3 regions of the Bacillus sp. AK031 genome follow, and region 3 is predicted to be linked to each of the others. Evidence: predicted binding sites of a transcription regulator. Region 3 holds the regulator's gene; each other region holds the start of a gene.
What was found. Region 3 encodes LexA, which represses DNA repair genes until DNA is damaged. Its sites were predicted from a motif close to CGAACATATGTTCG; they were not measured.
Positions count from the first base shown of each region.

Region 1 (7,922 bases), 1.8 Mb from region 3:
CGTTCGGGTCATTAGTTAGAATTGCATCTAGGATTGAATCGGAAATTTGGTCACAAATTTTATCTGGATGTCCTTCCGTTACGGACTCAGATGTAAACAGACGACGTTTTTTTGACATCGGTGTTCCTCCCTTAAGAAAAATAATTGGCTGAACAGAATGGCCTGTTCTCAGGTAGTTAATCACGGTACTCATTCCCTTAGTAGTATGAAGTAAACATGGTGTTTTTATCAAAAGACTTCATCTGCAGGGGCAGAAATTCTCAATAAAAAAAACCTTCCCGTCTATTAAAGAGGAAAGGTTATGATTTAAAGCCGCGCCTTTCACTCTTATTGATCAAGGAGAACCTTGCATCAGATTAGCACCTTTGCTTAAAAAATGACCTTATATCAGATTACTGTGTCATCAGGATAAGCAATACAGCTTAAATCATTAAGAATGATTTTGGTTCAAACAAACAGACAAAGAGGTTATCTCCTTGTTTGGACCAATCCTTTTGAATACTTCTGACAAGTATATTTTTCAAGCAGGTTGCTGGGTTTCATTGGGGCTGTCCCTCCACCAGCTCGGAATAAGAGTATCCGTTCAAGGGTCAATATTAACTTACTTTGTCAAAACGTGTCAACAGTTTTATTTCCTTATTGTGCAACTTATTTCAGCTGCACAAATCTACTTGCTTCTGCTGGTTCTTATACACCATTTTAAAGACACTTGATTTAGTAATTTCCTTTCTAAGTGTCTCTGGGCAGATTAAAGAACATTTAATTTCGCATACTCTTCTCTAACTGTCTCTACAACCGTTCTAAGAACACTTAATTTTCCACTCACCATCGTAACTTTCCCTACAGCCACAAGGAGAAAGGCCCACTGCAAAGTATTCTGTAACAGAGAAACAAGCTTTTCATCACGTACAAACCAACCATTTTTATAACCCCTGAAAACCACGTTATTCAATTAAACCTTCCTATATAAGAGAAACTTCTTTACAAACGTTCACAATTCGATAAAATCGTAATAGCATAACTTAATATATATTATTCCGGGGTTTTTCAGAAATAAATGTTTACTCACCACCATTTATGACTAAATCATTAATACAGCAATTATGTCAGCGCTCTCAAAAAATTCTTGTATTTCACCTTTAAAATTGTGACAATTTAAAAACATCGAGTAAAAATAATTAAATAGTATAGACTAATGGTTTTATTGTGTTATACTAATTCTTGAGAAAGCAAAGGGGTAATTAAATAAGGCTCTTTTTTGAAGGCTGAAGCTTTATGGGAGAAGCTTCAGCCTTTGAGGCAGAGCATTAAATACAGAACAAAGGAAGGTTATAAAAAAATGACTTCAATTAGCCTGTCTAATAAACTAAATGAATTACTTAACGGAAAAAATACAAAAGTACAATTATCTGTACCTCAATTAGTTGAAAAAGTTCTGAACCGCAATGAAGGAATTCTTACGGCTTCAGGGGCAGTCCGTGCAGAGACAGGAAAATATACAGGCCGTTCTCCACAGGATAAATTCATTGTAGAAGAACCTTCAACAAAAGATAAAATTTCTTGGGGTTCTGTAAACCAGCCTATTTCTTCAGATAAATTTGATAATCTTTATAATAAAGTCATTGATTACTTACAAGATAAAGAAGAAATTTTTGAATTCAAAGGATTCGCCGGCGCTGATCCAAAGCACCGCATGCCAATCCGTGTAGTGAATGAATATGCTTGGCACAATCTGTTTGCCCACCAGCTTTTCATCCGTCCAAGTGCAGATGAGATAAAAGGCCACAAAGCTGAATTTACAGTCATTTCAGCTCCAACTTTCAAAGCGGATCCAGCTGTTGACGGCACAAACTCTGAAACATTCATCATTGTTTCTTTTGAAAAAAGAACCGTACTGATCGGCGGTACAGAGTACGCGGGCGAAATGAAGAAATCAATCTTCTCTGTGATGAACTTTATGCTACCTGAAAATGATATCCTTTCCATGCACTGTTCGGCTAACGTAGGCCAGGAAGGTGACGTAGCATTGTTCTTCGGACTTTCCGGAACAGGTAAAACAACTCTATCTGCTGACCCTAACCGCCGCTTGATTGGTGATGATGAGCACGGCTGGTCTCCAAATGGGGTATTTAATATAGAGGGCGGATGCTACGCAAAGACTATCGACCTTACTCGTGAAAAAGAACCCCAAATCTTTGATGCGATCCGTTTTGGTTCTGTGCTTGAAAATGTGGTTGTCGATGAAAACACCCGCATTCCGGATTACGAAGATAACACACTGACAGAAAACACACGTGCAGCATACCCGCTTCAAGCAATCGATAACATTGTTGATCCAAGTGTTGCCGGTCACCCTAACACAATCATCTTCCTTACTGCTGATGCCTTCGGCGTATTGCCTCCAATCAGCAAACTGACAAAGGAACAAGCAATGTATCATTTCTTAAGTGGTTATACTTCTAAACTGGCTGGCACTGAGAGAGGAATCACTTCTCCACAGGCAACGTTCTCAACATGCTTCGGTTCTCCATTCCTGCCGCTTCCTGCAACAGTATATGCAGAGATGCTAGGTAAGAAAATCGATGAGCACAATGCTCAAGTATACCTTGTGAACACTGGCTGGACTGGCGGAGAGTATGGTGTCGGCAGCAGAATGAAGCTTTCTTATACACGCGCTATGGTTCAAGCTGCACTTGAAGGTGAACTGGCTAATGTTGAAACAGCGACTGACGACATTTTCGGCCTTCAAATTCCAATTCATGTACCAGGTGTACCTGATGAAGTACTGCAACCGCGTAAAACATGGACGGATGAAGAAGCTTATGTGGAAAAAGCGAAAGAGCTTGCAGGCAAGTTCAAGAAAAACTTCACGAAGTTCAATAACGTTCCAGAAGAAATTCAATCTAAAGGCGGTCCACTTAACGCATAATATGAAAAAGAGGCATGCTCCCAATTTTGAGCCTGCCTCTTTTTTATGTCCTGATAATTTAGTTATTTTTCGCCCGCTCAACAATCTCTTTGAATCAGCCTTTTATCAATTTGTGCTGTTCAAGGATGTTAATTGATAAGTAATGATCGTTTGGCCATTTTCCCACTGAAGCTTCCTGATCACACCCATCCCATTCGTATCTGCTTCCTTCGTCTTTTTCACTTCGACTGGTATTTCCATCGGATATAAACGATATCCCTCTTTTACAAGCTGGAAAAAGTTCTCTTCCATTCGTTCTTCATTTCCTTTGGTCACAATCATTGTATTTAATTCCAAACCCATTCCCATTAGGAACACTCCCTTAAACTTTAATTGTTCCATCCTGCTATGTCACACGCTTTGTTTCTTCATCCAGCTGCAGACCATCTGAACAATTTCACGGTTGATTGCCGGCGGAAAATAATGTGTATAGTTCTCAAAATAATAGGTATCTACCATTTTGTCCAGTTCTTTTAGTCTTTTTTCAAGCTTATATGCATGATCAATGGATACATTATGATCCTTCTCGCCATGTATGATAAGTACAGGTGCACTTATTTCCTCTAAATGGTACAGCGGGGTCCTCCATTTATACCGCATCGGATATTTATTGGGTGTTCCCCCAATAACTCTCTTCATCATCCTGCGCAAATCCTTTCGTTCTCGGTAAGTCAGAACCATATCGGATACCCCGCCCCAAGTGACCACCGATGCTGTTTCCTGCTTCTCGATAGCTGTGAGGAGAGCCATTACGCCTCCTCTGGAAAACCCAAAGACATGGACTTTCCTCCCTGCCACTTTAGGATTGTCAGCGAGTAAATCAAAGGCAGCGAAAGCATCGTGTCGGTCGTCTCCGGCAAAGTCCTCATTCCCTTCTCCTCCTTGATTGCCCCGGTAAAAAGGCGCGAAGACGACAAAGCCTTCAGAAGCAAACTGCGCAATACGCGCAGGTCTTACCTGCCCAATATTTTTGATTCCTCCTCTAAGATATAGAAAGCCGGGATACACTCCATCATTTTTTGGCTGGGCAAGCAAGCCCTTCACCCGGAGGCCGTCTGCACAGTAGGTAACAGAAAATAGTTCAACTGCCGGATTCGGTGACGGGAAGATTGTTTTTTCAAGAATTGTGCCGCTTTTCATCGTCTCACCCTTTCTTCGATTTATAGGCTATCACACAAATTTTATTTTTACATACGATATGTAGCAAACAATATCTGTCTTTCATCCCGCCTGCATCGACTCTATGCAGCCATATGCGGCGGGGATTGGCAGGCTAAAGGAGAGGAACCATTTTGAAAAGGCTGCTGAAACTTAGTGTTTTATTATTTATGATTCTCATTCTTTCAGTTGGTATGTGGGGGTGCGCCCAAGAAGAACAGAAAGCGCAAAAAGTGAAAGTTGCTGAAGTAACGCGATCCATTTTCTATGCACCTCAGTATGTCGCCCTGGAAAAAGGCTTCTTTGAAGACGAAGGTCTCGACGTTGAATTAACGACGACATGGGGCGGCGATAAAACGATGACAACCTTGCTTGCCGATGGCGCCGATATCGCACTTGTTGGTTCTGAGACGACTATTTATGTTGATTCACAGGGTTCAAGTGATCCTGTCATCAACTTTGCACATGCGTAATTAACTCTTATACAGGTATGTAATTAAAATTTTGAGCTTCCATATAGGAGCTCCTTTTTTTATATCATACTTCTATGCAGTTCGTATATCAACGTGCCTTTTGCACTTCACACACTGGAATAGATTCGGTTGGATTTCCTTATGCCTTTTTAACTTTCGGCAGGTCTGGCAGGATAGTGTGACGTGTCTGACCGTAAAATCGTTGATTTTCATTTCATCGTCTTGCATCACTACATCATCTTCTTCAGACTCATCTTTGTCTGGCCAAATAGCAAACAGAAAAATGGTACTCATTACGCCGGTCCCAAAACTTACCCAGTCCACATCAATCACCTCTCATTCAGAATGTATTGCAGCTCCCCGGTATTAAAATCTTTCACAGGAACAATTCTATAAGCAGAATCAATACTATGTTCCTGCTGCAACTTAAATACGAACTCGGGATCATTCAAACAAGTCTCAACCAAGAGACAGGCGAGAGTGGTAGGTTTCATGTTACAAGCTGTGGACAACCTATTTAGTTTTGCGCTCATCTTATTGTTCAGTGAGATGTTCACTCGATTTACTTTCTTATTTCCTAACCCCTTTCCTTCTATCATCAAAACACCCCCTTCCAAATGTCATGACAATTGACAGTGTCAACCGTGTAACAATGTAACAAAAGGGACATGGAGGAGGGAGGTCATAATCTTAAGGTGATCCCGCCTCCAGATGTCTTAATTACCTCTTTTTTTTGGAGTGATCTTTGGTACTCTCTGTCCACCAGAGTTTTCAAAAACTGGCTTCCGTTTCGTTTGCCCCCATTAGGAAGTTTAGTCACGAAATCATGAAGCACCTTTTGTTCCGGATCATCAACGTTTAAACAGAGTGATACTTTTTTGATTGTCATTTCAACCTCTCCCCTACCCTTGTATTTGCAGTCCACTTCTGAACTACTTGATAAATGGTTATGACAGTATGTAGACAAATATTCCTTTACTGAACACAAAAAAACCGTCTCAATTAAGAGGCGGTTTTTATTACACGGAGAGTCCTTGGTTGAGTGGGCTCCCAACTGATATATCCTTTTTCTTTGAGTTTATGAAGAAACCAGCTCACTGTGGATGATGACTTTAGACCAACCATTTCACCGATATCTCGGTATGCTGGTGGATAGTTATTTTTGTTTCCATACTCGCTTATTGCTTCCAGTACTTCTTTCTGTCTCTGGGTTAATTCAGCCATGATTTAGTCTCCTTCGTTGTTTGGCAGCTGATAAGATGTTTGCCTGTTTAAAGGACCTCAGCTGCTGTTTTTTCATGTCATAAGTTAATATGCTATCAGGCGTTATTTTCCTCATAATCACAGCTCTTTGTGAGATTACTCCCTGGTTATTTATATAGATTAGTTCAATGGGTAACTTATTCTTCAATGAGGTTTTAAACAAGCAGTTCATCAGTATCAACTCCTTTTGACCTAATTTTATACGAACGATAGTTCGATTTCAAGTTGATTTACGAACAAATGTTTGTATAATTAATGGTATAAGGAGATGAAACGGGATGATCAATGACCGAGGGAAAATAAAATGGCAGTCGGCTTTCTTTATGCCTGAACATGTAAAATTAATAAGACAAATACCAATTGATGAAGTCAGGCAAAGAAAGCCGGAAGTGGACGAGCAAGAGTTTGAAGAAATCGGCATCATCGTCATGGAATCATTAAACTACACGGTTTTTATTAAGCTCACAGTGTGGAGGGGTGGATTCTTTAGAAAACTAACTGGAATTGTGGCAAAAGTGGATATGCTAATGAAATACATACTTTTTGAAATTGATGATAATATCCATAGAATTCTTATTGAAGAAATCATTGCTGCTGAGAGGGAATAAAGATGACCAGGATACCTGAACATGACCGTGACATTATTGAGCAAGCCATGTACCTTCCTATGCTCCTCACAGTTCTTGACCGGGACTGGAAAGTTTTTGAGCAAGGTAATTTCAAGTTAAACCGGCCATATATGGACTTGATTGAGAATGCAATGAAAGCTGTCCAAAAGGACTTGAAGGATACTAACTTGGCTATGAGAAAATGTAGGATGAGGGTTGAACAGGTTGAGCATGACGATACTTTTACAAGGTTCATGTTCTTCTACAAGGGATATGAAGAATTACATAGTTATTTTAATCCCAGGATCCGGAATAAGGTTGAAGAGTTATTGAGGTATTATTTATATAGTAAACTCAGGAGAGGTGGGGTTTGATTTTGATAACTTACCTTTTTAATTTGTCTGGTTATTCACCCAATATTTGTAATACAATAGATATATAGACTTAAGGAGGGACTATTGTATGGGATTTCTCGATAAAATTAAAGAGCAAGTTAAAGCCGATTTGAATAACGCTAAAGAACAAGCCAATAAGAACAGCGAAGATCGAAAACGTGCTATCAAAGCTGGAAGAACCAAAGAAATAAGGCTTGATTATATTGGCGGTCATCCGACAATAAAACCAAAACAAGTTTCAATTCGTCAGGGAGCTGATCCTAAAGTACTTAAAATTGGTCTAGTGACCCTTAACGTAAAAAAGGTAGAATGGGATGAAAAAGGAAAACGAAGTGCAGGTAAAGCTGCAGCAGGTGCAATAATTGGTGGCGTAGCAACCGGTGGACTTGGACTAATTGCCGGGGCGGCTATTGGTGGCCGAAAGAAAGATACATCCTGCACTATTATGACAGTAGAAGATGATGGTATCGAATACACTCTTTACTTCAGAACGAATGGGAAAGAATATAGTAAATTAGTTTCTATGATTTAGTTACATAGAAAAAAGCCCCCACTCCATAAGGAATGAGGGCTTTTTTGTGGAGTAATTCAATGTTGATTATATATCATCTCCAAATTGTTATTTCAATAACCCGGCTCTGTCTAATATTACAGCTAACTGCCCTCGGGTAACTGGCTCATCTGGACGAAAAGTTCCATCTTCATGACCTTGAATGATTTTGGCTTTCTTGGCTTTGAGTATTTCCTTCTCTGCCCAATGCCCTTTTACATCGTCTTTTTGTGCTGCCACTTTAGTAACCTCCTTTTTATACGATAGTCCGAAGTATTCCAGCACGCCTTGAGCCGTTTCCCTTGCTACTTCTCTTTGGAAATCCTTATCAAGCATTAACTCCGCTTCGATTTGGTGATCCATGAATCCATTTTCCGTTAGGATCCCCACGCCTTCAAACTCTCTGGTGATGTGTAGATTCTGTTCTACAATGCCCCTATATACCTGTTTAGTACCTTGACGAAGGTATTTGCCTACATGTTCAGCTAAACGCCTTGCATGTATACT
Region 1 covers NZ_CP096424.1:870,718-878,639, reverse strand. The annotation lists gene metK (methionine adenosyltransferase) at 1-118, opposite strand, end outside; SAM riboswitch class I at 325-576, opposite strand; gene M1E09_RS04435 (hypothetical protein) at 749-952, opposite strand; gene pckA (phosphoenolpyruvate carboxykinase (ATP)) at 1,340-2,929, shown strand; gene M1E09_RS04425 (DUF2584 domain-containing protein) at 3,035-3,277, opposite strand; gene M1E09_RS04420 (alpha/beta hydrolase family protein) at 3,320-4,108, opposite strand; partial or broken gene M1E09_RS04415 (ABC transporter substrate-binding protein) at 4,321-4,590, shown strand; gene M1E09_RS04410 (hypothetical protein) at 4,672-4,923, opposite strand; gene M1E09_RS04405 (hypothetical protein) at 4,929-5,198, opposite strand; gene M1E09_RS04400 (hypothetical protein) at 5,282-5,488, opposite strand; gene M1E09_RS04395 (LexA family protein) at 5,602-5,823, opposite strand; gene M1E09_RS04390 (YolD-like family protein) at 6,141-6,470, shown strand; gene M1E09_RS04385 (hypothetical protein) at 6,473-6,844, shown strand; gene M1E09_RS04380 (hypothetical protein) at 6,933-7,397, shown strand; gene M1E09_RS04375 (N-acetylmuramoyl-L-alanine amidase) at 7,485-7,922, opposite strand, start outside.
Region 1: the regulator LexA is predicted to act here: its motif matches at 6,096-6,109, upstream of M1E09_RS04390 (YolD-like family protein).

Region 2 (7,922 bases), 1.2 Mb from region 3:
ATATCATGAGCCAAAAGCGTGAAAAAGGATACAGCCAAAAAGGGAAACCTAATGCTGATACTGTACAGAATGTCATTTCAAAAGAAGAATTAAATAAAGCGGTTCACCCAACAAACCGCCAGAATTCCGAACAGTAATTTGCAGGTTATTCGGTTATAAACAGTCGGTCCGTATGTGTACGGGCCGGCTGTTTTTTGTTGGATGTAGTTGCACGGGGTATCATTTTTTGGTTTTTCTCTTTTGATGTACTTCGCTTCCAATGCGAGGTGCATCATTTTGTGATTTTTCTTTTTTGATGTACTTCGCTTCCAATGCGAGGTGCATCATTTTGTGGTTTTTTCCCTTTGATGTCCCTCGCTCCCGACACGTGGGACATCATCCTGTGGTTTTTCTCTTTTGATGTACTTCGCTCCCACTGCAGAGGTCATCATTTTCATTTCTTTCTTTTTCTGATGTACCCGGCATGCAGTCCATAACTATAAAGTCGCCCCCCTGCTGCGAGAGCGTTTTCTATACCTGTTTTACATGTAGTGGTAAAATATAGATAACTTAATTTTTTTGGAGGATTTTTATCATGAAAAAGTGGCTTCCTGCTGTAGGCGGGACTTTTGCGGCTGCCGCTGGTCTCGGCATCTACCTGACCAACCGGTTTATGTATTTAAAAAAGAAGGATGAACAGGTGATACTCAGCAGGGAAATATCCGCTGGCCGGTTAAATTTAGAAGAATACCAGGCGCTTCCAAAAGAAGAAGTCAGCATCGCCTCTCCGTTTGGTTATACGATTAAAGCGGTTTTTGTGCAACCAAATCCCGGCAATAAGTATATGATTTTTTGTCACGGGGTGACTGAAAACAAGTTTAACTCACTTAAATATATGAATCTTTTTCTGAAGAAGGGTTTTAACGCCGTGATTTATGACCATCGCCGCCACGGGGAGTCAGGCGGAAAAACGTCAAGTTACGGTTTTTTTGAAAAACATGATCTGAAAGCCGTTGTCGATGAGCTTATCAAACGCCAGGGGGATGATCTTTTTTTCGGCATCCACGGTGAATCAATGGGTGCGGCGACCATGCTGCTTTATGCAGGATCCATTGAAGACCGGGCCGACTTTTATATTGCGGATTGTCCCTATTCCGATTTTGGCGACCAGCTTTCCTACCGCATGACAAAAGAAGTGAAGCTGCCCGTAGGAGGCTTGCTTCTGCCGCTCGCCGACTTGTTTCTCAAGCTTCGTGAAGGATATACACTGAAAGACATCTCACCGCGGTCAGTCGTTGAAAATATCCAAAAGCCGGTGTTGTTCATCCACAGTATCCAGGATGATTTCATCTTGTCCTCGATGACCCAGGAACTGTTTGATAAAAAGCCCGGCAGCAAGAAGCTGTATCTGGCTGTGAACGGCCTGCACGCCCAATCTTATAATGAAAATAAACAAGAGTATGAAAAGGCAATAGATGATTTCCTGGAAGAGATGATTCCAGCCTCTTCTATTTCCCAGTAAAAAGGATGGCCGTTGTGATTATAACGGGTTCGGTTGTTGAGGAGAAAAGCGAAATGACAATAAGAAGAGGACGAAATTCAGCGAGTTCGTCCTCTTCTTATTGTGTGTAAAAAAGGATGGTCCATGCAATTTAAGTAGTTCACTTCAGAGGTGCAAAATGTCAAAATCCAAAGTCTTTAGCATGCGAATTCGCACCCATATTCGTATGCTATTTCTTATTGGTATTGCAGCAAATTATCTACTTTCAAGTGTCCTTTCGCAGGTAGTTTCACACACGTTTCCACAACATTAAAATATATATTTCATCTTGCGAAATGGAAAAAAAACCATCCTTGATTTTGTCCATTATGGTTATAATTCGCTCTTTCATAAGGGTTCCAATATGCAGCGGGTTTACTGTATGAAAACCGGCTTTTCTTCACGTAACAAATAGGTGCCCCCTAGTGTAATCTTATTGGCCCAAAGAAAGTCAGCAGCATGAACTGATGAAAATAAGGGAAGAAACTTCCCTTATTTTGGAAAAGTCGCTAAAAATCGTTGTAATAAGGGAAATATTTACCGCTATTCATATGAAAATCATGTCAAATGTGGTGCTGTATCAGGAATAAGGGAAAAATCTTCCCTTATTTATCGCTCAATCAGCCAGTTTTGCAGTTTAAGGGAAAAATCTTCCCTTATTTTATGGATCTGCGCCCCCTCACTTTAAGATAGGACTTCCTATCATCAAGAAACCATCTTCACTTCATCTTACCATCTTCTTTCCGGAAGGCTGCCAGTTTTGGTTACACTTTACCTTACGAATCAGGGCGCAGATTAGTATTTTAGTTTCCTATGAAAAAAGCAGTTCATTTAAGGGTACAAATCGTGTTTTGCACTCCAAAACTGAACTACTTATATGTAAATGGACCATCCTTTTTTCGCCGGGTTAACGCATGATAAAATTCATTCTCCCGTTCAATATTTGTGACGGACTCTTTAGCTGAAAGGTATTGGAAGAACTTGAAAAGTCAATTTTCATGATGTTATCGTAAAATACCTGTTTTGACTTTTCGACCAGAACGGGCATTGAATCTGTCGTGATTTCGATGTCCTCATCTCCCTTTTTTTCGACATACTCGAGGACAGGGATGCCGCTCACTGCACAGCCGCACCCTTCTGTATCATATTTTATTTTCAGAAAACCTTCTGTATCCCCTATTCTTTCCTTCAGTACTTCCAGCGCATTCGTGGTGATGGTGATCTCCATGTTATTTAGTCCTCCTTGGTGTTCCGCTTTTTGTTTGATTTTATCATATCATGAATTGCCTGTTCATTTTTCGGGATTGAGCGGCGGATCCCTCTTCTCCATGGAAATTGTTGCATTTTTTCATCCTTCCACTTACTATCAAGGTGGGGACTCTTTGTTACATAGTAGAAAGGATGATTGATGATGACAAAAGTACAAATCAAAGTAAATGACAATGGATCATTAAAGGTGACCGGCGATGTAGAACTTATTGACGCTGAAGGCAACGTTTTTCCAACGAAAAATGTATTTTCTTTATGCCGCTGCGGACTTTCTTCAAAGATGCCGTTCTGTGATGCTTCCCATAAAGGCAAGTTTGAATCCTGCGTACGTGCAGAAAAAGTTCTGGATGAAGAATAGTCCACGAAAAGCATCTATTTAGCCTGAAGCTGGATTACACCAGCCGTTTTATAAGCTGCAAACATAAGCCTGGAACAAAAGAGGGTTTCCTCTTTCATTCCAGGCTTTTCTCTTTCTCACCGCGCCTTTAAAACTCTTCTGTAAAACGAATATCGGCAATATCATTGATGGATAAATAGTATGTCTTCTCAAACTGGTCAACGACATGAAGCTTGCTGTTTAAGCCGTCGTAGTAATGAACCCGGCCGATAAGCAGTTCATGGCGCCGTCCGGCATAATGGGTGATGGTGACCAGCCGGCTGAACTCCATGGCTTCAGCGGTTACTTCATTGAGCTCCTCAAGCCGTTGTTCATCTACTTTCTTGCGCTGTTCAAAACTGTCTTCCTTTGCCCAGTCCCTCAGCAGCTTTACGTGCTCCGGAAGCATCATGGAGGTCCATTTAATTCTTCCACGGTCGCGATTCATTTGCATCCCCTCTTTCTCTATTGATTTAGGCGTTTGTGTCCATTTTCAGCAGGAAGTACACTGTTTACATGGAGCATAATATTCTGCTCTGAACTATGCCTTATGCCCTCCTACCAGGGTAGCCCTGTGTTTGGCAGTGCCTGCAGCAGTGTAGGAAATGGCCCGCAGCAGTGCACCCGAACCGTATTTATGGCGGATCTGGTCGACGACGTAGCCCAGTTCCCGTTTCTTCCAGCGGTCGGGTTCAAACAGGCTGATTTGCATGCTTTCGTCCGGCGAGAGGTTGGCGAGGCTGATGGAGATGCTGCGAACGGTTTTTCCATTGTAGTTTTCTTTAAAAAGTTCGAGGCAGACTCTGTACAAGTCCATCGTGATATTGGTTGGTTCTTCGATGGAGCGGGACCGCTGAAAACCTCCTCCAAATTCCTCCTGGCTGTAGCCGACACCAAGGCTGATTGTACGGCCGGCCTGGCGATGATGGCGGGTTCTCCTGGCTACCTCTTCACACATTTCCAATATGACACTTTTGATTTCCTTCTCCTCCTTGTAGTCGCGGAGAAGGATCTGGCTTTTTCCGAAGCTGACCTGCCCTTCCATAATCGGGGCCCCGATCTCTGACAGGTCGACTCCCCATGCGTGATAGTAAAGCTGATTGCCCATGATGCCGAACTTGCTTTCGAGCTTTTCCAAATCATACTTCGCAAGCTGGCCAACGTTGAAAATGCCCATTCGGTTCAGTGTTTTTTCAAGACGCCTTCCGATTCCCCACATTTCGCTTAAGGGAGAAACGGGCCATAATTTACTGGGTACCTCTTCATATGTCCATTCGGAAACACCATATTTTTTCGCTTCCAAATCGAGGCACAGTTTGGACATCAGCATGTTCGGCCCAATGCCGATGGCGCAGGGAAGCTGAAACTCCCTTTCGATATCCTGCTTGATTTTCCAGGCGATCGTATGGGCATCCCCCCACAGGCTCGCTGTGCCGTCAATTTTCAAAAAACTTTCGTCGACACTGTATGTGTGGATCGCATCTTTGGGAACATAACGGTGAAATAAACGGGTGATTTCGGTGGAGATGCGGATGTAGGTGGCCATCGCCGGCTCCACCACCATAATTTTGGGGTCTTTAGGAACTTCGAACAGGCGGGAGCCCGTTTTGATGCCGAATTCCTTTTTTAATTTTGGAGAAGCGGCCAGTATGACACTTCCGGGACGATCCAGCTTTCCGGCAATTGCCAAATAGCAGTCCAAAGGATCCAGCCCCATCATGACAGCCGTACAGCTTGCATAAAAACTCTTCATATCGATGCATAAAATCTTCTGGTCAGGAAGCTCACTATAGTCGACAGTCAATTTTTCCACTCCTTTCAAAAAGGGAACATTCGTTCTATTTTATCTAAAATTGTATACGAATATACGTTCGTTTTCAAATATATTTTGCTGGAACACGGAGAAAATTTATGCGCGCCTGGACAAAAAAGGAGAAACAGCAAGAAATGGGCAATAAGGTAAAACCCCATGGAAAGAAAGCTGATTGCAAACAATGAAAAAACAGTCCAAGGAAACCCTTGGACTGCAAACTAAACTTATTTCTTAAAAAAAGCATTCTTCCCGAGCTTTTCGACAATCCCGGGGAACAGTGTATAGACTACACTGCCGGCATTCATCCAGCGCGGCAGGTTGATTTCTCTTGTGTTTGTAAGCATTTTGCCCACAATCTTTTCAGCGACGGCATCAGGATTAAGCATAAGGCGCTCCACGTTTTTTTCATACGTTCCTGAACGGTCGGCCACGTTGAAAAAGTTGGTGGCAATCGGGCCGGGATTGACGGCAGTGACAAAGATGTTGGAAGATGCCGTTTCCATCCGCAAGCTGTTGGTGAATCCAAGGACCGCATGCTTTGACGCTGAATAGGCACTGGATTTCGGTGTCGCCAGCTTGCCCGCCTGAGAGGCAATATTGATGATGTGGCCTGATTTTCTCTTCTTCATGATTGGCAGCACATGTTTTGTACAGGCGATCAGGCCTAAGACATTCACATCAAACATTCCTTTGATATCCTCAAAGTTCGCTTCATCTGCCTCATCAAAAATTCCATAGCCGGCATTGTTGACAAGTACATCCACATTGCCCGCTTCTCGGTAGATGGATTGAAACACAGAGGGAAGCGAGCTAAAGTCAGACACGTCAACACTGTGAATGAAGGCATTCACTTTGTATTCTCTCTCAATGGTTTGCCCGATTTCCTTCAGTCGTTCTGCATTACGGGCAATCAGTACAACGTTGGCACCCTGTTCAGCCGCTTTAATGGCAATTCTCTCTCCAATTCCTCCAGAGGCCCCGGTAATCACGACATTTTTATTTTTCAAACGGTGGTTCATTAGCCTGCACCTTCCTTCTAACAGAAATAAAACAAGACACCTTTCCGCTCTTCACAATGTACTTCCTGTCTTGCCAGAAGATAGTCAATTTGAGCCTGCGTTTCAGACAGGGTCAAGCCAAGTTCTTTACGATAAACGGCCGGGAACAGTTTTTGGCATAGTGAAAAAAGCGGCTGCGGATTATTTACAAGCATGGCTTTTACATGCATCGCGCGCTCATGCTGCTTCTTCAGCCTCTTATGTATAAGAGCGTGAACGTCCGCCACTTCTCCTCCGTGGCCTGTGTAAGCCAGGCTGATGTCAACCTGCAGCAGCTCGTGAAGCGACTGATTATATTGAAGCATCGGCTTCGGCCTTTCCATCCCCTCTTTTTCAGGAGGTTCAATTAAAGGGTTTGGGGATATATCCGCTAAGATATGATCTCCAGCAATCATGACACCGTCTTTTTCACGCCAGAAAGACAAGTGGCTCTGAGCATGCCCAAGGGTTTCCAGAACCGTCCAATCCTTCATGCCGGGAAGGGATTCTCCTTTATTGGTGGTGCGCGTCAACCCCCTGTGCCCCATAAACTTAAGAGGCGATCTGATCTTTTTGATAAAAGGAAAATATTCCTGCGGCAAACCGGCCTGCATGAACAGCTTTATATAAAATCGGTCATGTTCTTCAAGGAACTCATCTTGCCTGATAAGCCACCTTTCATTCGCAGGGTGGCCAATGATATCAATATTGTCCGGCATCCAGTCAAGCATTCCAGCATGGTCGGGATGATGATGGGTCAAAATAATTTGATCGATATCCCCGACAGAATAACCCAGTTCCGCCATGTTTACATCCAATACGTCCCTTGCCTCCTGTGTCAGCGGTCCCACATCAATCAGGCTCAATGCCTCTCCTTTTACAAGATAGACATTCACATCTCCTACGGCAAACGGAGTCGGAAGGACAATCTTCGCTATATCTCCAGCCCATTTGGCAATCATATTCTTCACCACTTTTTCGAAATATTAAAAATGAATGAGTGTTCATTCTTTTATTTTACCCCTTTTATCTGCAGATGTCATGAAAAGGAGTAAATTTCACACTGCAAAGTTCTTAAACATCCAAAACTGCATCAAGAAATACTACTTGTTAAAATAGAGAACAATAATGGAAATGCAAAACGCAGCCTAAAATGCACAGGAGAATGATAAATGATTGAAATACTAATAATCGTCAACTTGATTGGCTGGAGCATTATTTTTGCAGATATAGGTTTGGGAATGCGAAATATCCATCCTCTGGAGAAAACAGAGTCCCGCCATGACGGACCGCTCGTATCCATCATCGTTCCCGCCCGGAATGAGGAGGACACAATCGAAAAGAGCATTCTGTCACAACTGAAGCTGGAGTATGAAAGGATTGAATGGATTATCGTAAATGATCGTTCAACTGATAAAACCGGAAATAAGATTGACCGGCTTGCAGGAAAAGACTGCAGAATTAAAGCCCTTCATTTAGACACACTGCCGAAAGGGTGGCTCGGAAAAAATCATGCACTATTTCAAGGATATTTGCACTCTCATGGAGAGCTGCTTTTGTTTACAGATGCCGATGTGCATTACAATCCTGAGGTGCTGTCAAAAGCTGTCAATGCACTGCAAATGGAAAAGGCCGATCACTTGACTGCGGCCCCTTCCTTAACAGCAAAAGGCTTCTGGCTGAAGACATTCATTGCCTTTTTCCTCTTCGGGTTTTCCTATTATAAAAGGCCATGGAAGGCGAATGACGAACGTTCTTCAATCGGAATGGGGATCGGTGCCTTTAACCTGGTCACACGAAGGGCATACGAGGAAATCGGTACCCATGAGAGCTTAAAAAACCGCCCGGACGATGATTTGCAGCTGGGAGCTCTTATAAAAAAACATAAACTCGAGCAGAGAATCGTGA
Region 2 covers NZ_CP096424.1:1,426,961-1,434,882, reverse strand. The annotation lists gene M1E09_RS07130 (hypothetical protein) at 6-137, shown strand; gene M1E09_RS07125 (alpha/beta hydrolase) at 575-1,501, shown strand; gene M1E09_RS07120 (iron-sulfur cluster biosynthesis family protein) at 2,427-2,747, opposite strand; gene M1E09_RS07115 (CDGSH iron-sulfur domain-containing protein) at 2,931-3,146, shown strand; gene M1E09_RS07110 (YolD-like family protein) at 3,274-3,612, opposite strand; gene M1E09_RS07105 (Y-family DNA polymerase) at 3,706-4,917, opposite strand; gene M1E09_RS07100 (SDR family NAD(P)-dependent oxidoreductase) at 5,202-5,996, opposite strand; gene M1E09_RS07095 (MBL fold metallo-hydrolase) at 6,014-6,976, opposite strand; gene M1E09_RS07090 (glycosyltransferase) at 7,187-7,922, shown strand, end outside.
Region 2: the regulator LexA is predicted to act here: its motif matches at 5,025-5,038, upstream of M1E09_RS07105 (Y-family DNA polymerase).

Region 3 (7,922 bases):
GAAATTAGAAGAAGCATGCCGCTATTCCCTATGGGAATTGTAATGCAGCTTACCGATTTGACTGCTCGCCAGGTTCGCTACTATGAAGAGAATGAATTGATTTTCCCTGCAAGAACTGAAGGGAAAAGAAGGCTCTTCTCCTTGAATGATATCGATAAATTATTAGAAATTAAGGATTTATTGGATCAAGGAATTAACATGGCAGGTATTAAGAAGATTTTTGCTGTACAAGAAGAACATAAAGAAACAGATGCCAACGAGCAGCAAACAGAAAAAGCTAAGCCGGATCTTACCGATAATGAATTGAGAAAATTGTTAAGAAATGAACTGCTTCATGCGGGGCGTTTCAACAAATCCTCTCTTCGCCAAGGAGATCTTTCTCGCTTTTTCCACTAAAAAATAATATTTGAAAATCTTGAGGAGGAATTAGTTAAGATGGGAAAGTTTACTCGTGAAGACATTTTACAAATGGCTGACAAGGAGAATGTAAAGTTCATTCGTTTACAATTCACCGATATCCTGGGAACGATTAAAAACGTTGAAATCCCGGTTAGCCAATTAGGAAAAGCTCTTGATAACGAAATGATGTTCGATGGTTCTTCAATCGAAGGTTTTGTAAGAATTGAAGAATCAGACATGAAATTATATCCTGACTTTGATACTTGGGTTGTATTTCCTTGGACAGCTGAAAAAGGTAAAGTTGCGCGTCTTATCTGTGACATCTATAATCCGGATGGGACTCCATTTGCAGGAGATCCACGCAGTAACCTGAAAAGGGTTCTTAAAGAGATGGAAGAGCTTGGATTCTCAGACTTCAACCTTGGACCAGAACCGGAATTTTTCCTCTTCAAACTTGATGTAGAAGGACAACCGACACTTGAACTGAATGACAACGGTGGCTATTTTGATCTTGCTCCAACCGACCTTGGTGAAAACTGCCGAAGAGATATTGTGCTTGAACTTGAAGAAATGGGCTTTGAAATTGAAGCATCTCACCATGAGGTTGCTCCAGGACAGCACGAAATCGATTTCAAATATGCATCCGCACTAAAAGCGTGTGATGACATCCAGACGTTCAAGCTTGTTGTTAAAACAATTGCGCGTAAGCATGGACTTCATGCAACGTTCATGCCTAAACCGCTGTTTGGTGTAAACGGTTCTGGTATGCACTGCAATATGTCCCTATTTAAAGAGGGCAAAAATTCTTTCTTCGATGAAAGTGGAGAACTGCAATTAAGTGAAACTGCACGCCAGTTCCTTGCGGGAACAATCAAGCATGCTACTGGTTTCACTGCCATCACGAACCCGACAGTTAACTCTTACAAACGTCTGGTTCCCGGCTATGAGGCACCTTGTTATGTTGCGTGGTCTGCACAGAACCGCAGTCCGTTGATCCGTATTCCTGCTTCACGCGGTATGAGTACCCGTGTAGAAGTAAGAAGTGTTGATCCGGCAGCGAATCCTTACCTTGCAATGTCTGTATTGCTTGCAGCAGGTTTGGATGGGATCAAAAATGAAATGAAAGCTCCTAAACCAGTTGACCGCAATATCTATGTTATGAATAAAGAAGAGCGCGAAGAAGCAGGAATTGAAGATCTTCCAGCAAATCTTTCCAATGCTCTTGAAGCTCTGAAGAAAGACGAAGTAATGGTGAATGCACTTGGCGGCCATATCTTTGAACACTTCATCGAAGCGAAAGAAATCGAGTGGGATATGTTTAGAACCCAAGTTCACCCTTGGGAGCGCGAGCAATACCTGCAAATGTATTAATAGAGAGAGAAACCCTCAACTTATGTTGGGGGTTTTATTTGTATGGAAGTTTGTTTGCTGTTAACCAGCTACTTTGTAAATACTGTTTTCATAACAAATTCCTATGAAGACAATTCAGAAAGCAATTCGGGTCTCTGAAACTTTTCATGGGGACATTTCGTAAAGTCAGTATAAGCAAAATGTAAGGGGTGACTGTTTTGATCGATGGTATTATCTGGGCTGTAGTTTTTACAGGACTGCTTATCTTTATGTTCTACTGGGACAATAAGAAAGAGAAGCATAACTCTCCAAAACAACAGCGGAAAATAGAACATGAACAAGAAACCGAAAAACAAATAGAATTGGAGAAGGGAAAGGGCAAGCGGCCTCACGGATTTTAAGGAGAGAAGGCTGACTCAGGATTACAGTTGCCCAGGCTGTTTTTGTTGTAAATTTCTACTACCGGGCACTAAAGGATTCCATAATGGCTTCTCGTCCTTTATACTAGTTTAGTATGCTTTCTGGTATGTATGGCATAAATATATTCGATAATTGAACTTATATATTCTTTTATATAGTATTAAGGCTCTTTTTGAAGGAGGAAATTAAATTGAAAATTGCTAGTGGTGAAATGATAGAAGCGCAAATTCATCGATTAGATGATAGAGGAGCTGGGCAGGCTGTTGTCTGGCGTGAGAATGAAAAAGGAAACATAGGGAAATTAAAACTTACGGTTCCGCGCACTCTTCCAGGTGAGAAAGTAAAAGTGGTAGTGGACGAGCCGCTGAAGAGGAGAAGGAAGGCGCTTCCTGAAGAAATACTTGAAGCACATCCTGAAAGAACAGCTCCGCCTTGTCCTCACTTTGAACGTTGCGGCGGTTGTGTATGGCAGCATTTGAGCTACCAAGGTCAACTGAATCAGAAAACTGATCATGTTAAAGAGGCGGTGGCGACTCAAGGTTATGACCCAGCTCTTGTATTGGATACAATCGGAATGGACAATCCCTGGCGTTACCGTAACAAAATGGAATTTACATTCGCTCCGGATGGTTCATTGGGTCTTCACGAACAAGGAAACTTCCGTAAAGTCATTTCACTGGAGACTTGTCTGATTGCGAGTGAAGAAATGGTAGAAACAGCGATGGAAGTGGCTGAATGGGTTAAAGATTATGGATTAAAAGGGTATGACAAAGATGCCCATGAAGGGTTGCTTCGCCATTTAATGGTCAGACAGTCATTTGCTACAGGTGAAATTATGCTTGGACTTTTCGCCACGGAAGCACCAGCAGGTAAACTGGAAAGTGCAATCGCTGACCTGGTGAATCGAGTAGGAGAAAAGTTCCCGAAAGTGAAAAGTTTGTTATGGCTGGAAAACAGAGACTGGGCAGACCGGACTCAATCTGAAAAAACGCATGTCCTTGGTGGTCGTGATTTTATTTACGATGAAATGGATGGGTATCGTTTTCGTCTATGGTTCGATACATTCTTCCAAACGAACCCTGTTCAGGCACAAAAACTTGTAGACCTTGCAGTAGAAATGGGGAAACCCAAGAAAACAGAAAAAATGATCGATCTTTTCTGTGGTGTAGGAACATTTTCACTTCCGTTTGCTAATAAAGTCGGAGAACTAGCTGGAATTGAAATCGTAGAAAGCTCCATTGAATCTGCTAAACGTAATGCTGAGGATAATGGAATTCACAATACTACTTTCCTTGCGAAAGATGCGAGGAAGGGAATTGACCAGATCTTGGAGAGCTTTGGCAGACCTGAATTATTGCTTCTTGACCCTCCACGCTCAGGTGCGGGCGGCAAGGTAATGAGAAGAATCGGACGTTCACAGCCGGAGAGAATTGTCTATGTATCTTGTAATCCAAATACATTCGCAACAGATATAAAAGAATTGGAGCAATTCGGTTACAGTTTGAAAGTTGTTCAACCAGTTGACCTTTTCCCTCATACAGTTCATGTAGAGTGTGTTGCAGAGCTGGTTCTGGAAAAATAAATCTTACACCTGCAGTAAAATGCAGGTGTTTTTTTCTCTCAAAAATTTTGTTGCCCAATGTTTACAGGTTTGAAATAATTAACAGTATCATTAAAAGAGGGAGGCCATTTTATGCGGTTTAAACCAATCGATCTGGTAGAGCATGAAAAGTTTGTACTCAACTTCCGAAAAGATTCCTTTGCAGTCAGTTTTAATGATACTTCAAGCTTTAATGAGGAAGAATATCTGAGGTGGCTGAAAGAGAAAATCAATGAGTTTCCAGAAGGTTTTGTTATGGCAGAGGCAGAAAATGAACTGATTGGCCAGCTGGAATTATCGATAAGGCAGCATGAAGGCCAACCCATCGGATATGTTCATCTTTATTATTTAAAACCGGAATGCAGGCACAAGGGACACGGAATAGAGATTCATAGGTATGCTCTTGATTATTTTCTGAAACAAAACGTTAACGAGTATCATTTAAGAGTCTCGCCAACGAATACATCAGCCAGGAAGTTCTATAAAAGGATGGGTATGAAGGAAGTGGCTCCTGAGCTGGATGGCAAGGTAATCCGAATGAGGGGGATTTTGGAGGAATGAAATTTTATGTGGCTTCCAGCTTCAAAAACATTCAGCAGGTGAGATATATCAGCGAACAATTAAAACACAGGGGCTATATACATAGTTATGATTGGACTCAGAATGAAAGAGCTGTAAACATTGAGGAGCTTGAACAAATTGGAAAAGAAGAGAAACAGGCAGTATCGGATTCGGATTTCGTGGTGGTGCTGCTGCCTGCAGGAAAAGGCAGCCATATTGAATTGGGGATCGCTTTGGGGCTCCGTAAAAAAGTCTTCCTCCATTTTCCAAATAAAGAAGCGATGAGTCTAAATCAAACCAGTACCTTCTACTATTTGCAGGAAGTTGAGAAATGCTATGGCAGTCTGGATGACTTAGTAGATAGGATTAACTCATCATCAAACAGCAATAAATGATGAAAAGCAGGCTCTATCATCATTTATTTGGTTTGGTTCGTGCAGGGAGTCTACAATGACTTGTAGAAAATAATCTGAATAGAGAAGCCTGAAAAAGTGCAGTGATTTATATATTAGTATTAGTAGATGACACAAATAATCTATTAAAAAAAGCAAAAAGCCAGGCATTTTGTCTGGCTTTTTGCTTTTCGTTTTAATGTATTTGGCGATAAACGCCAATTACTTTACCGAGAATTGAAACATGGCGAAGGATAATAGGTTCCATAGAAGAGTTCTCTGGTTGAAGTCGTACGAAATCCTGTTCTTTAAAGAAACGTTTTACTGTTGCTTCATCCTCTTCTGTCATCGCTACGACAATGTCCCCATTATTTGCGGTCTGCTGCTGGCGTACAATAACATAATCTCCATCGAGAATCCCGGCTTCTATCATACTATCACCCATGATTTCAAGCATGAATACCTGTTCATCAGCTGGAGCGAGGTGCTGGGGAAGCGGAAAGAATTCCTCCACATTCTCAATCGCCGTTATAGGCTGGCCGGCAGTAACCTTACCGATAAGCGGTACATTCACGGCAGTTTGTCTAGGGATACTATCTTCCTCTAAGTCTAACACTTCAATAGCCCTTGGTTTAGTAGGATCTCGTCTAATCAGCCCCTTGCTTTCCAGCCTGGCAAGATGGCCATGTACCGTTGAACTGGAAGCAAGCCCGACAGCTTCACCAATTTCCCTTACAGAAGGCGGATATCCTTTAGATTTAACTTCTTCTTTAATATATTGAAGGATATCCTGCTGCCTTTTAGATAATTTTGTCATTTATTCCACCTCAAAACCGATCTTTTGTTCCCATTATAGCATGTCAAAGAAATGGATACAAACATAAGTTCGAATATCTGTTGACACCAAACGAATGTTCGTATTATAATCGATTTAACAATTAACGAACAAACATTCGCATGGAGGTATTTCAATGTTGACTGCAATTTGGAAAAATTATTCTTATGTTATCCTTCTAATGGGATTGGCACTCATAACAAGTTTTATAGCATTAATGAAAGTAGAAAGCACAATATCCTATCAAAAAGTGACCGTTCAAGAAGGGGATTCGCTTTGGACTATTTCTCAAGAGCTTTCGGAAGAACACGATCTTTCTACTAAAGAAGTGATGGAATGGGTAAGCGAGAAGAATAACCTGGCAACGGATATCATCAGGCCTGGCGATTCTCTTATCATTCCGGCAGAAAAGTCATTTCTTATTGAAAAAGATAATTATGAGCTTGCAAGCGGTACAGAATAGGAGCGTTTGTTATGAAAGCGGCAATTTATTGCAGAGTAAGTACAAAAAAGGATACACAGGAAACATCATTGCAAAGGCAGGAGGAAGAACTTCTTCAACTTGCTGCCAGCTTCAATTTTGAAGTTGCGCATATTATTAAAGACCAGGCCAGCGGGTATGAACTCGACAGGGAGGGAGTACTCGAACTGCTCGATTTGTTGAAGAAAGAGAGCATTGGCGCGGTGCTTATACAAGATGAAACACGGATTGGCAGGGGAAATGCAAAGATTGCCCTGATCCATTGTATAGTGAAAGAAGGGGTTAAGATCTACAGTATTTCTCATAATGGAGAACTTCACCTTTCCGAATCAGATTCAATGGTACTGCAGATTGTCAGCATGGTTGAGGAACACCAGCGGAAACTCCATAACTTGAAAATCAAGCGAGGTATGAGAAGGGCTGTTGAAAAGGGGTATAAACCCCAGAAGAACCTGAAAAACAGAGGAAACATGGAAGGCCGTGAACGAATTGAGGTTCCTGTTGAGGAAATAGTGAAGCTTAGAAACAATAAACTGACCTTTGCAGAAATTGCTGCAACCTTAAGGGGATTTGGTTTTAATATATCCAAAGCCACTGTACATAGAAGGTATCAAGAATTTATCAGCTCCTCCGAAGAGGCATGACACTTGTCTTTTTTCTCTATTTCTAGTAACATGTCGATATTAAATCGGTATTATTTGAATTGACTATATGCATTCGTGCTTAAATTTATATGTCGACATTTACAGGAGGAGAAACAATTTATGCTTTCAAAAGAAAAAATGGCAAGGATCAATAAACTCGCAAAGAAAGCTAAAGGTGAAGGATTAACAGCTGCAGAAGCAAAGGAACAAACAAAGTTAAGAAAAGAATACCTTGAGACATTCAGACAATCAATGAGGTCTACGATTGAAAATACAAGAATGTTTGATCCAGAGGGAAATGAAGTAACTCCTGAAAAAGTAAAAGAAATACAAAAAAATAAAAAGCTTCATTAAACTACTTGAAGTTCATCAATATTATCAAAAACACGCATTTTTGCGTGTTTTTTATTTTAATTATCTTTATTAACGTGAAATTAGGGTATTAGGAATTAAAAAAGGAGCAATCTAAAAAAGGAAATGCTTGTATACACCGGAGTTAAGACATGTCTTGAATCAGGCTTGTTGAATACCGCTGCATACACTCGCTTTCCATGGGTGCGAGGTGAGCCCGCTGGAGTGGATAATCCGTTTCAATCATTCCGGTATGAATTAACATTGATTTAGGTTTTTCCGGAAAATAATTTCGTGTATTTTTAGAATGACGGAAATAATTTTCGTTTGGTGGAAAGGTTTAAAAATCAATGAAGTAAACGCTTTCATATTAGTTATGGAGGTTTTCTCAAAAAACAAATCGGTTGTATAAACTTCATAAGAATATTAATATTAACAAGTAATAACCGAAAAACAGGAAGGATGTTGATTAATGTTTGATGTAACAGATCAATTAGCCATTAATACTATACGTACACTTTCAATTGATGCAATCGAGAAAGCGAACTCTGGGCATCCAGGAATGCCTATGGGAGCTGCTCCGATGGCTTATGCATTATGGTCCAGATTTATGAACCATAATCCTAATAATCCAGATTGGCATAATAGAGACCGCTTTGTTCTCTCTGCAGGCCATGGCTCCATGCTTCTTTACAGCCTATTATATCTTTCCGGGTATGATGTTTCCATGGAAGATCTTAAACAATTCAGACAGTGGGGAAGCAAAACACCTGGCCATCCGGAATATGGACATACACCAGGCGTTGAGGCGACTACAGGCCCTCTTGGCCAAGGATTGGCGATGTCGGTCGGAATGGCAATGGCAGAACGCCACCTTGCAGCCGTGTAT
Region 3 covers NZ_CP096424.1:2,664,348-2,672,269, reverse strand. The annotation lists gene M1E09_RS13830 (MerR family transcriptional regulator) at 1-396, shown strand, start outside; gene glnA (type I glutamate--ammonia ligase) at 436-1,770, shown strand; gene M1E09_RS13820 (hypothetical protein) at 1,968-2,150, shown strand; gene rlmD (23S rRNA (uracil(1939)-C(5))-methyltransferase RlmD) at 2,381-3,751, shown strand; gene M1E09_RS13810 (GNAT family N-acetyltransferase) at 3,863-4,330, shown strand; gene M1E09_RS13805 (group-specific protein) at 4,327-4,725, shown strand; gene lexA (transcriptional repressor LexA) at 4,919-5,539, opposite strand; gene yneA (cell division suppressor protein YneA) at 5,694-6,020, shown strand; gene M1E09_RS13790 (YneB family resolvase-like protein) at 6,032-6,682, shown strand; gene M1E09_RS13785 (DUF896 domain-containing protein) at 6,803-7,036, shown strand; gene tkt (transketolase) at 7,506-7,922, shown strand, end outside.